DNA from 2 places in the Acetobacter sp. P5B1 genome. Region 2 is predicted to be linked to the other one. Evidence: riboswitches for the same ligand, from Rfam matches in the RefSeq annotation. Region 2 holds a riboswitch; the other holds the start of a gene.
What was found. A riboswitch is a leader RNA that binds a small molecule or an ion and turns the genes downstream of it on or off. The one in region 2 is predicted to bind cobalamin.

Region 1 (7,139 bases), on a different contig from region 2:
GGAGAAGGACCGGGGCGCACCGAGCATGACCTCACTCGGGTAGCTGGTGTCCGCCCACTGGATAAAGTGCTTGTTGCCAATATTGTCGATGCGGCCATAGACCGTAATGTTTTTATAGGCATGCCAGCCTGCAAAAACATTGACCAGCGCATAATCCTTCAGAGACAGCGTATTCGCATAGTCCCCTTTGCGAGCCGACACGTAGCGCATCCCCGCCCCCAGATCGAGCGGCAGATCCCCCACACGGGACCAGATAGCCCACAGATTAGCCGTAACAGCAGGCACATCTGGCACCTGATTGCCCGATGCATCGACCGAGGCGCTGGGATGAAATGACCCGTAGCGGGAATAGGTGTAGGCCACGTTGCCGGACAGGCTCCAGTGCCGGTTGAGGGACAAATCACCCTGCCATTCCACCCCACGCGATTTCTGCACACCGGCGGTCGCTACCGTATCCGGCCCGGTAGAAACCAGCATGCGGGTCCGCCTGATGTCATACAGCGCCAGCGTGGTGGTGAAGCGTCCGTCCCACAGGCTAGCTTTTACGCCAATTTCGCCCTGCCGGGAGTGGCTGAGGCGGGTGAACTGCCCCCGGTTAACCAGAAACAGGTTGGAGCCCGGCGGATCTTCCCCTGTCGTATAAACCCCATATACGCTGATGTTTTTCGTAATATCGAACACTGGCCCGATGCGGAAATTATCCGGGTTATAATGGCCTTTGAAACTTGTAGCCGCGTTAAACTGCCCGGCCTGCGTGTAGTTCTGCCGGTCGAGCGAAAGCCAGTCATACCGGAAACCGCCCACCAGCCGCAGATTATCGCGAATGGTCAGAACATCTTCCAAAAACAGCCCTGCCTGCACCATCGTGGTGGGAGATTTCATGAAGGGATATTCCCCCGCAAAAGACCCAAGCTGCGTGGATTCCGGGCTGGCCAGAGACACACTGTCCGCATAATCCGCCGAAGGAAAACCACGGTTGCGGATAAAGCGCAGATAATAGGCATCCCCACCCAGCACAAAACGGTTCTTCATACCGAAGACGGAAAAATCAAACTGCGCGTGCAGCGTATCCCCAACCTGATGCTGGTTTTGATACACATAAAACCGGTCTCGCCCGATACGCCCCGGCGCAATGGCATTGCCTGCGGCGTCCGTGCTGCCGGGGCTGTTGAGGTAGGTCAGGCTTTCCGCATTATTCCAGCGCCGTTTGGAATAAATGAAGTAGCTGCTGTTATGAAACAGAACATGGCTGTTCACCCGCCAGTCCAGATGCAAAGTGGGCGTGGCGTTGACGGACCCGGCCTTACCATCCCGCACGTTATAATACCGCCAGAGGGATGCACGGGTAATGCCCAGCCCCTTACTGGAACTCAGCAGACCGCCCACACGCCCGCCCGTCTGGGAAAGATCCACCAGCGGTGTACCGTAATAGGTAGAAAGCCGGTCTGTCAGATAATCCATGCTCAGCCGGGCAGTGAATTTGGATGTCGGCTTCCAGAGCAGGGTTGTCGTGAAATCATCCGAGTGCGGATCAGCCCCTTTTACAAACCCGTCAGAAGACGTGCGGCTGAAGTCCGTACGCAATGCCAGCGTTTGCGTAATGGGCACAGAGCCACCTATGCCCGCATTCCATGTATTGAAACTGCCATAGGAGATAAGCGCATTGGCGTGGGGGCCATCAAAGGTCGGGTTTCGGGTACGCATGTCCACCGTGCCACCCACAGCCCCCTGCCCATACAACACGGAGGACGGGCCTTTGAGCACCTGCACACTTTCCAGATTGAAGCTGTTCTGGGGCCGGTTGATCATGGTGGTGGGGCCAAAATACTGGCCGTCATGCAGCACCAAGATCTGGTTCCCGGTAAAACCGCGCATCATCAGCTGCGCCGGGCTACCCGGAGACCCACCGGACGAAACACCGGGGGCGCTGTCTGCTGCCGCCTCGGCCTGCGCATAGCCACGCTGCATCATCAGATCATGGGACACGACATTAATGGTGCCCGGTGTGTGCTGGATGGAAAGCCCCAGTTTGCCACCGACGGCTGGCACGGCCTGAAGCGGCGCTGTCTTGCCGTAAGCGGTAATATATTCCGCGCCTGCCGCCGTCATGGCGGGCACAGGGGMTTCCTGCTTTTTWTGCTGAGGACCTCTGTTTTTTTTCAAAGGTCTGGCATCAGGATTTCCCGATCCCTCGGGTGTTGCCGCATAGACGATGGAAACGGAATTCAGGCCCAGCAGGAGACTGAGGGCGTAAGAGAGTGGACGCACGGGGTTCGCTCCAAAAAACGTCACCGCGGTGGAAGCACTGAGCAAACCGTGCCTCGCCGCCACATCACCCCGTATGGCAGCTCCGTCCGTGACTTTCGGGCAATGGCAGGTCTCCTGGCTCGCTGGTCTTCGGATCTCGCAGCGGCCTTCCCCCCCATGTCCCACACGGGGAGTGGCATGGATGCCGCAAATCCTCTCAGCTTACAGTTGCGGGGGCAGCATCGGCTTGAACCGATTTCCCTCTTAGCCCTCCGACTGCACACACAGCCTGAAGGCACCATAGCTGGGTGCAGCGTAAACATGCTCCGCAAAAGCTTGTCAACGAAAGTGCGGCTACACGCATGATAAAAAACGACCCCTAATTCCTGCTGTTGCGAAAAACCGGGTTTGCGTACACTCTGCCCGCATCAGTCAACAGCCCCGCGCAAGCGGGTTAAAAGGGAAGACCGTAGGCCGTTAAGCACGGCTCAGTCGGTCGCTGCTCCCGCAACTGTAGGCGGTATGTCTGGGCCTTTTCTGCCACGCGGCAGGCCACTGGTGAACAACCGGGAAGGTAAGGCTCAGATGCGTATCCGCGAGCCAGGAGACCTGCTGTTGTCGTTCAGGACCGTGCCGCCGGGCGGGATGTACCGGAAGGCAGGAGTAAACACAGTGAGACCGTTCTCGCCCCTTTCCTCTTTGCCCCGCCCATATCGGACGGCTGAGGCTTACCACCCGGCTTTTGTCAGACTGCTGCACTCATGCCCGCCCCGTTTCCATGCCCTGCAGGCCGCCCGTCTGGCTTTGCTGCCACCCCCGGAGCAGGAAGACGTTATTGCACGCAACGGCCAAGCGCTTTTCCTGAAACTGACACCCCGCCTGCCCGCCACACACCGGGAACGCGGGGCCATGCTGGAAGAGGCTTTTCGCCCCCTTCTGCTAACGGCCACTGAGTATCTCGAAGCCATGCCTTCGTTCACTCTGGATATGGCACCCAAGGCCGCACAGCAGATTGTGCAGGCCTATGTGGCCGTGCATTGGGCACGCGGCGCACAGGCCGCCGCCATGGCTTTGTATAACGCCCCCGCATGAAGGCACTCCGCAGAGCGCTTTATCTGACGCACAGATGGCTGGGGCTTGGCATGGGGCTGCTGATGGCAGGCTGGTGCGCGTCCGGCATTGTCATGCTCTGGCACACATGGCCTCAGCCGGATGACCGTGCCCTTGCCCATGGTCCGGCAGAAATCCAGTGGCCTGCACACCTTCCGAATTTACGTGATCTCGACAGGAATAAACGCTTTCAGGCGTTCCAGATCAGCATGGTTGGGCAGGAACCCGCTCTGACGCTCACCCCGGAAAACGGGCCGCCTTTTGCGCTTGATCTGCGCACAGGCCTTGCGGGCCGCATTCCCCCGGCAGATGCTGCCACCAGCGCCCTACGCTATGCCCGCACGACTGGCACACAAGGTCAGCCAGTGTTTGACGGCCTCACCACGGACGACCAGTGGGTTCTGGATACTCATGGCCGGGAACATGGATTTTATCGTTTTCTCTTCCCGGACGTTCCCCACACGCAGGTTTACGTCTCCTCTCTGACAGGCGAGGTCATGCAGGCTACAACCCGCACGACCCGCGTATGGGCATGGGTTGGCGCTATCCCACACTGGCTCTATCCGGCAGTGCTGCGCAAACATCCCTCTCTCTGGCAGCAGGTCGTGATTGTTCTGTCTGGCACAGGCGTTTTTCTGACGGTTACCGGGTTGTGGATTGGCGTTCTGCGGCTCCGGCGCAAGTCCCCTTTTACGCCTTACCGGGGGTGGCATTGTGTCCATCATCTCAGTGGAACGATGTTTGGCGTGCTGGCCCTGCTCTGGGTAACAACCGGGCTGCTCAGCATGTCACCGGGCGGCCTGTTCCACAGCAAACCGGACGCGGTGAACCCGTTGCGCGTGACCGGCACCGTGACGGGTGCAGAGATTCAGGCTCTGCTTTCCCGGCTTGACACCGCAGCCCCTACCGGCTGGACCGGCGTGAAAAGCACCTTGCTGGACGGGCATGTTTTCCTGCAAGCCCTGCAAAAATCTGGCTTTCAAAGGCTGCACGAAACACTCGCCCCCGCCCCTCTCACCAAAGGGCAACTTGTCCAGTTTCTACGTCCTGCAGGCTTGCTTAAAACAGCAGAGAGCCTGACCCTCCTCACCAGCGCAGACGCCTATTACTTCAGCCGCCCCACGCATAAACGGCATTTTCCCGTCTGGCGTGCGCAGGCCGCAGACGGCACCTTGATCTATCTGGATGCACAATCCGGCGCGGCGCTGGCCATGCTGGATCAGCCAGCCCGCCAGTCGCGCTGGCTGGTTTACGGGTTTCACGATCTCGATTTCTGGCCGTGGTTGCGTGACGCCCCCACACATTGGAGCATAGCCTTGCCGCTCCTGAGTGGCGTGCTGTGCGTGTTTCTGTCAGGCGTCATTATCGGTATCCGACGCCTCAGACTGATACGCCTCAGTCGGATGAAAAGGCCCGGCTGACCAGCCTGACAGAGTTTTTAAACAGCCCTTACTGCGTCACAACAAAATCAAGCTGATAAGACGCCTGATCCGCTGAGCGTTTTTGCCCCTGCACCTGAATGCCCGGGTCTTGCGGTTGCAGGCAGTTCACCAGATACACCGTATCTGCTCCGGCCCCGTGATTGGTATAGGCCAGATGATAAGCACCTTTTTGCAAAACGCGCGGCACAGAAAACTGGAGAGCAATCACCCCCTCCCCGCCTTTTATGGCAGAGAGCGTGGGGAAGCTGGCTGATACTGTCTGCAAGGCAACCGGCTTTCCGTTCAGCGTAACACTCAGAGAATAAGCAGTTTGGGCCGCATAGGCCTGCTGTTCCGCCGCCGAAATCACGCCATCCCTATTCCGGTCAATCTGCGGGATCACCCGCCCCGCCACATCCACGCCGGGTGTCAGGCGCAGGCGGAGCGTCACGCCCTCCCGCGCCAGATCTACAGTTGTGGCCTGCAAATATTCATCCAGCCGGTGCGCCGAAGCAGGATGAACGCCGGCCAGACACACCAGCCCGCCAATAAATACTGCTTTGGGTAAGGTCATGCACACACTCATTTGACGGTAAACCGGCTGCCGTAACTGTTCGTCGGGTCCCGATAGACCGTATGCACATGCAGGGTCGGGTCACCCCCTACGCCCTGCGAAGAAAACTCAATAACCAGATGCGGCCCCTGAATACGGTAATACGAGGAGCCGTTACGGTCCGGCGCATGGGTGGTCGGGCCACTCCATGCAAACCATGTTTCATTGAGATCGCTCTCAATTTCTTTCAGGCGCGGAGCGGCATAAACCGGATTGATAATGCCTGCCCATTCACTGATAACATCCAGCAGCAGCGTTTTCTGCGCCGCCGTCATGGCCGAACCTTTCAGCCCTTCCGGCACAATGGTTTCGCCATCATGCCCCGGCCCCATCACCAGATCCTCCACTTTATACGGCAGAATGGCCTGTTTGCGCTGGGCGGGCGTCAGCGCGTCCAGCAGGGCAAAAGCCTTGTCGTTCTCGCCGGCCAGAACACGCACGGTCTTGCCACCGGCCTGATACACAGCAGGTTGCGCGCCCGTCAGAGTGGGCGTCATCACGCCATGTGCGCCATCAATCACAATATTCAGGCCCAGATGATGGCCACCAAACTGCACCATCCACGGCGTTGTGGCACTCGGTTCCCCAAAAACAGCGATGGTGTAAACAGCTTTCCCGGAGGCAAAATTTGTGCCTGCATCCGTCAAAGCCTGATCCGAACCCATGATATCCTGTACTTTCTGAAACCCTTTCTCGCTCAAAAGGGTTTTCAGAAGCGCCATGGCCGCCGCGCGTTGCGGCTCCGTCAGGCTGCCCATCTGGCGGCCGGGGCGCGGCACGTCGCTTACCGGGAAGTTGGACCACATGGCCTTGCCGTATTGCTCACCAAGAAAACCACCCGGCGGCCCCATACCCGGTCCGCGCGCTACGGGAGCATTTGCGTTGGCGCTCGTCACCGGTTCAGCCGGGCCACCCGGTGTTGTGCGACGGAAGCGCGCCAGCACAGCAGACTTTTGCGCCACAAACGGAAACTGCACCGTGGCTTTCCCCTGTGCATCGAACGTAGCGAGAAAGGCCTGCGCCGCGGCCACGCCCTTTTGTGTCTGCTGCACAGGTCCCTCCTCCTCAGTGGAGGCCGCAACGGCTGGCTGCACCATCTGAGCCGCGAGAGAAGGTGCAGCCAGCAGCAATCCTGCCGCCACAACAAAAGTCTTTTGCATGAAACGCACTCCGCGCCCGCAGCCGGGCAATTTTAACAACTCTTCTGTGCTGCACAGACTGCCTTCCAATTCTGGCGGGATCAAGGTGCTTCCCCTATGGTCTGTCAGGCGTAGAGTTCAGTCTCTTAATAACAGGAGCTTTCCATGCCTTTCCGTGCTTCTCTGAAGCCTGTTCTGGCCCACCGCACACAAACACTGTGTCTGGCGGCAGCTGTTCTGGCAGTCTCCGCCCCCCTCCTTCGCCCCACAAACGCCCACGCCACCAGTTGCGCCGATCTGGCCCGGCAGGCCTTGCCCGATACCACGTTTACAACCGTGCAGACGGTGGAAGCCGGGCAATGGCAGGCCCCCCAGACGCAGCTGACGCGCATTATGTCAGCACCCGGCATGAATGTAGCGGGCAAACCCACACGCGGCAGCATCCCGGCTTTTTGCCGGGTTGCCGCAACGCTGCATCCCTCGTCTGACTCCGCCATCCGCCTTGAAGTCTGGATGCCGCTGAAGGGCTGGAATGGGCGTTTTCTGGGCATTGGGAATTTCGGCTGGGCTGGCTCGCTGATGTATCAGGGCATGGAAACCGGCGTGAGC
Region 2 (7,139 bases):
TGGGACCTGTTTGACCCGCAGCATCAGTTTACGCTGTCTGAGGGGGCACCCTGCCCGGATGGAGAAAAAGCGGTGGTGCTGCACTCCGCCACTGCCAGCCCGAAGCAGTTTGCGGTGACGCGAACGGTGCTTTCAACAGACGGTTTACAGAACAAGGTGTTGCGCCTGCGGGCGCAGCTGAGCGTGCAGGATGTGCAGGCAGGCGCTGGTCTGTGGATGATGCTTTATGACGGCACAAAGCAGATCGGGGTTAGAAATACGCAAAAGGACATGGTGCGTGGGCAAAGTGTGACCCGCATGCAGGAGATGGTGGTGTGGGTGCCGCCGCAGGCGACACGGGTTGTTTATGGTGTGATGCTGCGTGGACCGGGGACAGTGACCGCTTGCGGGCTGCATGTTGGGCCGGTTGTGCCCGCGGGGGAACAGAATGCTAATCAGTCTGTTGCTGTGCAGACCATGGCTTTTGCAATCAATGCCATGCGCACACAGGCGCTGCATGCATCTTTGATTGACTGGGAGAGCCGCACCCCGCCTTTGCTGGAACTGGCCAGAGTGGGCTCGGCTGATGATCTTTATGCCGAGATCCGGACTCTGCTTGCTGACCTGCATGATGGGCATAGTTTTGTGATGCCGCCTGATACAGTGCGCAAGCTGGCCGCACAACCTGAGCAGATGCCAGTCTTTACGAAAATCAGCTCTGATGTTGGAAAGATTTCTCTCCCTGCTTTGACGTCTCATTCTGCTAAGAGAATGCAAGATTTTTCCCGCACCGGGCAGCAGATTTTTGCGCAGGCTCCTGACATGCGCGGGTGGATTGTGGATCTGCGCCATGACAGAGGCGGCAATATGTGGCCAATGCTGCAAGCTTTGAGGCCGCTGCTCGGCAATGGGGATCTGGGCTTTTTTGAAGACCGAACGGGGAAACGCTCTGCCCCCTGGCGGGCTGTGGCGCAGGGTGTGGCTCCGCAGGACGGCGGACCGGATTTGTCCCGTGTGCCTGTAGCGGTTCTGATTGGCCCGCAAACCGCCAGCGCGGGGGAAGCGGTGGCGATTGCGCTAAAGGGGCGGCCTAACACGCGGTTTTTTGGGACCGCCACGCATGGTCAGACCAGTGGGAACAAGAGCTTCACCCTGCCTGATGGTGGGAGGCTGGTAGTGGCCGCAGAGTTTGAACTGGACCGGACGGGCAAGCGGTATGAGGGTCCGGTTCAGCCGGATGTGGTGGAGGCTGATCCTGATGCCGCCGAGCGGGCGGCGGAAGTGTGGTTGCGGCAGGGATAAGCAGCCACACCAAAGATTTTATTGATAATGATTATCAGGTGCAGTAAGGAGACAATCTGTTAGAGGTCACTTTGAAAGCCTCTTGCTTTTTACTGGGGATCGACCCTTTCCATGCAGCGTCTTGCTCGTTTTGTTGCCTTCACGCAGCCTGCATTGCTGTTTTGTGCAGCTCAGGCTTTTGCTGCCCCAGCCCCCGCCTTGCCCTCGGTCCAGAGCCCTGAGCAGGATGAGAAAGCCCTTTCCGCACGGCGGCATTCTCGGGAGAAAAAAGCCGATACAAAAGAGACCATTGATGTCTCGGCCTCACGGCATGGTTTGCTGGCGCGGAGTGGCTTTGCCGCCACCAAAACAGACACGCCGCTTGAGCAGACGCCTCAGAACATTACGGTCATTACGCAGGAACGGATGGCTATTCTGAATTCCCGCAGCGTTTCGGATGCTGTGCGGTATTCTGCGGGGGTATCCGATTATGGGTCCAAGGATGACCCCAGAGGGTATTTTGGAACGATCCGGGGCTTCTCACCCGACATTTATCTGGATGGCACACGCACGCCGGATGCGGCCTCATCACAGTCGTTCAGCATTGAACCCTGGGGGCTGGAGGAAATGGATGTTCTGCGCGGTGCAACATCCGCTCTGTATGGGTCCGGGCAGCTTGGCGGTATTATAAATGCCGTGAGCAAGCGCCCGAATGCAGGACAGAAAAATGAGATTAATTTCCAGACGGGGGCTTATAGTCGTGTGCAGGGCGCTGCCGATATTGGGGGAGCGCTCAATGCCTCCAAAACACTGATGTGGCGCTTTAACGGGCTGATCCGAAAATCAGATACCTATGCCAAAAATATCAAAAACAACGAGATTTATGTGGCACCGTCCTTAAGGTGGGAGCCTGATGACAAGACGGATTTGACTCTTCTCGCCAGTTTTGAACAACTGGATGCAGGTTCCACGGCGCAGTTCCTGCCGGCAGCCGGAACCCTGACGGCAACACGCTATGGCCGGATTGCCCGTGATTTTCTGTCAAGCGATGCAGATTACGACGTTTATTCCAAACGACAGGCGGCTGTTGGATACAGTTTTTCCCGCAAAATTCTGCCTAACTGGACCATGACCCAGAATATGCGCTACGCCCATCTGGATCTGGATTATCGCTTTGTGACAACGCAGGCTCTTTCCAGTGATCAGCGAACCATTACGCGACGCGCCCTGCTGCAATCAGCTAATTATAATAATGTGACGCTGGATACCCGGTCTGACCTCAAGCTGAAAACCGGGCCTGTTAAGCATGAACTTCTGGTTGGTGTTGATTTCCGCAGTGATTTTCTGGCGAACCGTCGCGGCCAGAACACAGCGCCCTCACTCGATCTTTATGCGCCGGTTTACCGCGCCATTACCTGGCCGACCTATGGCACAACGACCAACACGAACGAGACAGAAAGCCAGACCGGTATTTACGCGCAGGAGCAGGCCGACTGGAAGAATTTCCATTTAACCCTGTCCGGGCGTGGAGATTTTACCGAAAGCATGACGGTGGATAACCTGACGGCTCAGCGCACACCGCAAAACAACAACGCGTTTACGGGCCGTGCTGGCCTGCTCTATTCCGCACCTTATGGTCTGTCGCCCTATGTGTCCTATGCGACATCATTCCAGCCGCAGGTGGGCACAACGCGCCTGAATACGGCTTTCCTGCCGACAAAAGGGCGGCAGATTGAAGCGGGTCTGAAATATAAGCCATCCCAAAAAATGCCATGGGGTGACCATTTTATGCTGACAGCGGATTTTTTTGATCTTGTTGAGACCAATATTCTGACACCTGACCCTGTTGATTCAACCTATGATATTCAGGCCGGTGAACAACGGACCAGAGGGTTTGAGTTTGAAGGCATGGGACGCCTGCCGTGGAACATCAGTTTTATTGCGTCCTTTACCTATCAGGACCCAAAAATCACAAAATCCACAACTACCGCACAAATTGGCCAGCGTCCGGTGGCAGTACCCTCTCACATGGCGTCTGTTTTCCTGAAAAAGGATTTTCATATTTGGCGTGATCTTGTGGCCGGCGTGGGAGGGGGCCTGCGCTATACAGGGAACACGGCGGGGGCGTTGCCTGAAACATTTTCTGTGCCCAGCCAGCTGGTAGGCGATGTGGTGGCTCATATTGATTACAAACGGGCGTCAGTCCAGCTCAACGGCACAAACATTGCCAACAGCCGCTATGTTGCCATCTGCACGCGCAATGTTGCCTGTGCGTGGGCTCCGGGACGCGCCATGTTTGTGACGCTGGCTTATCGCTGGTAGCGAGATTCGCCCTCCCCTTTTGGAATGCAACCAATAGGACTTTCCTCGTATTTTCCCTAGATCGGTTACATGATTTTCAGAAATTCGCCGTGACGGAGAAGCGGGCGGAGCGGGGTTCCAAGGGGTGGTAGGTGGAGCCGGTTTCGACGGGGGATGTGGGGGTGAGGCGGTAGTCGTAGGCGTATTGGGAGGCGGAGGCGTGGGTGTTGGTCAGGTTGTAAATGCTGGCCTGCACCTGAAGGTATTTTGTGATGTGGTAGCCGACATCCATGTTCACTTCCTTATAGCCGTGGGAGCGCAGGGAGTTATCCTCGATTAACGGGTAGGAGCCGAGCCAGCGGAACTGCACACCGCCGAAGAAGCCGCTGGGGTGGTCGGCCAGCAGGCCGAAGGAGCCGATAAAGTTGGGGGCGTTGGCCACATACAGCCCCGGCAGGCCATAAAGGCCGGGATTACCCGTGAAATAGCGGGCGTGGGTGGAGGCAATATCTGCGTTAAGTTCCAGCCAGGGCAGCGGGTGATACTGGCCGGAGAGTTCAAACCCCTGCCGGCGGCTGGGGGCGCCGGCATCGTTGACGCCTTCATCCGCGTCGTAAGTGAGTTCTGAACTGAAATCGATACGGAAAAAGGCGGCCTGCAGGTTCAGTTTTGGGATGATGTTGGTGCGGACGCCCAGTTCCTCACTGGTGGCACGGGTCATGAACGGGGTGGCGATGGCACCGTTGGCAATGCCATCAGTCGGCACGGTGCCGAGGACGGCGCGGATATCGTTAGAATGGTAGCCCTGCCCTGCGCTGATATAAAATTCCGTTTTATACCACGGGCCGAAAATCAGGCTGCCTTTGGGCTGAAAAAGCCACTGATGCACACGGCCCCTATAACCGGAAACGAGGCTGTGATCTGAGCCTCCGTAATAATCCCCACGCAGGCCGACAACGGTACGCAGCCAGGGCAGCCAGTGGGTGATGTTCTGGCCGAACAGACCGACATTGCCTTGTGAGACGTTATCCCCATTACAGACATACTGGCCGGTGGGCACGCTGCTATCCGGGCAGTCGGGCAGGACTTTGCGCTGGCGGGTATGGCGGCGGTCGATATAAATGCTGTCCCAGCGGCCTTGTACGCCAAAAGTGGTGTCTGTAGCGCGGTGCAGGAAGGTGTCATGCCGCTGGTATGCCGATGTGCCGCCAAAGGTGGTGCGGGTTTCGTCCTGCTGTTCCTGATCGCCATTGATGGGGTCGTTCAGATAATGGCTAAAATCGTTCCATAGAGTCAGGCGGCTATGCACGACGTAAAGCGATGTTTTGAGCTGCCAGTTATCGTTATGCAGAATATGATGCGCGGAAACGCTGAACCGTTCGGAATAGCCGCCGTCACTTGGGTCCAGAGAGCCGTAACGGCTGATGAGGCCTTTCTGGTAGGCCTCCAGAGGCTGGTCGGTCGTGTTGTTCCATTGGCCTCGGTAATACAGGCCGGTCAGGTTGAATTTGGTGTGTTCTGTGGTGTGGGTGTAGCGCGCGGCGGATTTGATGCCCCGGAAGTTGTCCGGATGCGCCCACGGGCCATTGAGGTGGTCTATTGAGAAAGCACCAAGCAGTTTATCGCCATTTTTGAAGTGCGCCGTATCGCCAATAAACGCATGTTCGTCGCCCAGTGTGCCGAGACTGCCAGAAGCCTGCCCGCGCAGGTCATCCGTTAAGCGGATATGGTCGGACCCGACGACGCCGAAATCCCCGACATCCGCGTAAAATGGGCCTTTGGTGTAATCGATGCCCTGTGCGAGTTCCGGCATGAGGAAATTGACATCCGTATAGCCCTGCCCGTGGGCGTGGGTGGGTTCATTAACCGGGATATCATCCACAAAACTGGCAAGGTCTGTGCCGTGGTCCAGATTGAAGCCGCGGAGAAGATACTGGTTGGCCTTGCCCTCGCCCGAATGCGCGGTGACGACCAGACCGGGGACAGATTCCAGCAACTGCCCCACTCGGTAAACCGGGCGCAGGCGGAGTTCCTTGGCGGTAATGCTGCCCTGACTGGCCGTGAGCGCGCGGCCCATGGGATCTGTATGTGAGGCGATGACCTGAAGATGCTCTTCCCCGTGGGCCTCGGTTGTTTTGTGGCCGAGGAGTTTTTGGGGGGACCCTGCCGGCGTGATGGGAGGCGTGACCGGGGAGGCCCGGCGGGCTGCATCTTTGGATGGCGTGGGTTTGGCAGACGGTGCGGCGTGTGCTGCGGTGAAGGCAGAGGCGCAGAGGAGCGCGACGATAAACGGAGAGCGTCCGCGCCGGACAGGACGCGGAGACACAACGTGACCCATAACTGTTCCCCGATATCCGGCTCACCCCGTCCGGCTATCATGACTGAGCGACGAAGGCAGGTCTCCTGGCTCACGGGGATTGTCTGACGCGCCTTCCCAGCCGTTATGGGGCCAGTGGCGTGATGCATCAGCGCACCGTTTACAGTTGCGGGGGCAGCCGCTGCCTGAACCCCGGACCTGTATGCCCAGCCGGATCCTTCAGCGTTCCCTTTTCACTCGCTTGCGCGAGACCTTCGACAGTCGCAGAGGTAGGGGATGGGCTTTGGGTGGGTCAAGGGTATGGGTGCCTTGATTTCAAAAAAACGTCACGTGCTGGCAGGGGCTGGCCGGTGTAGGAAGGAGGCGTGAAATCCTTCTGCTTGTGAGCAAGATGATGCCTCAGTCTTCCCGTCCCGGACCAGAAATTTCCTCTTCCTCTGTGCAGCGGGAGGCCGCGACGGAACGCTGGCTGGCCACGTTGCGCCAGAAAATAAAGGCGGATGGCACGCAGCCGCGTGTGCATTTTAGCCGCACACCAGACCGCCCGCTGGACCATGAGGGCGTGATACGGGATTTTGAATAACCGTTCACATTCTGTGAGCGGAGGCAACGGCCTTTTATCCTGAGCGTTTCAGGCAGGTGATGGCATCCGGCGTTCCGGATGCAGCGTGCTTTCTGACGTGATGAGGACCCTGCCGTGATGACCCTGCCCCGCAAACCGGTTTTGAGTATGGCGCTGGCTGCTGGCCTGCTGGCGGCAGGAGCGTTCATCGCCCCGGCACAGGCCCAGCGTAGCATGCTGTTTTCTGGCACCCTGGCACCCGAGCATGGTGCGCCTGCGCAGGTGCACGGGAATGTGGTGGCGCTCTATTACGCCGGGGCGCATGTGCTGCGCTATACCGTGACATGGGACGGGCTGAGTGGCCCGGTGACGATTGCGCATCTGCACGGCCCTGCCCTGCCCGGCAAGGATGGGCCGCCGGAAGTGACGGTGCACGGCCCGTATAAAAGCCCGCTGAGTGGCAGTGTGATGCTGAGCACGGAGACGGAGCGGGATTTGCTGGATGGGCGTATTTACCTGAACCTGCATACCCAGAAATATCCGAATGGTGAGGCGCGGGCGTGGTTGGGGAAGAGTGAATAGTCCGTAGCGCGGCACTATTTGATGGCACGGCCTTAATGTGGGGGCAGCCTGCGTGTGTGCAGGACTGCCCCCTGTTGCGTCATGCAGACTGCGCGACTGTTTTCCCTTCAGCCTGAT

Region 1: another riboswitch for cobalamin. It lies ahead of KP703_RS10285 (hypothetical protein); the one in region 2 lies ahead of KP703_RS13595 (TonB-dependent receptor).

The regions. Positions count from the first base shown of each region.
Region 1 is NZ_JACRVS010000015.1:35,114-42,252, forward strand. It holds gene KP703_RS10280 (TonB-dependent siderophore receptor) at 1-2,109, opposite strand, end outside; cobalamin riboswitch at 2,355-2,565, opposite strand; cobalamin riboswitch at 2,667-2,879, shown strand; gene KP703_RS10285 (hypothetical protein) at 2,920-3,339, shown strand; gene KP703_RS10290 (PepSY domain-containing protein) at 3,336-4,778, shown strand; gene KP703_RS10295 (hypothetical protein) at 4,807-5,352, opposite strand; gene KP703_RS10300 (DUF3500 domain-containing protein) at 5,361-6,551, opposite strand; gene KP703_RS10305 (tannase/feruloyl esterase family alpha/beta hydrolase) at 6,696-7,139, shown strand, end outside.
Region 2 is NZ_JACRVS010000032.1:23,412-30,550, reverse strand. It holds gene KP703_RS13605 (S41 family peptidase) at 1-1,281, shown strand, start outside; gene KP703_RS13600 (TonB-dependent siderophore receptor) at 1,393-3,582, shown strand; gene KP703_RS13595 (TonB-dependent receptor) at 3,659-5,887, opposite strand; cobalamin riboswitch at 5,937-6,149, opposite strand; gene KP703_RS13590 (hypothetical protein) at 6,273-6,461, shown strand; gene KP703_RS13585 (CHRD domain-containing protein) at 6,579-7,022, shown strand; gene KP703_RS15730 (hypothetical protein) at 7,102-7,139, opposite strand, start outside.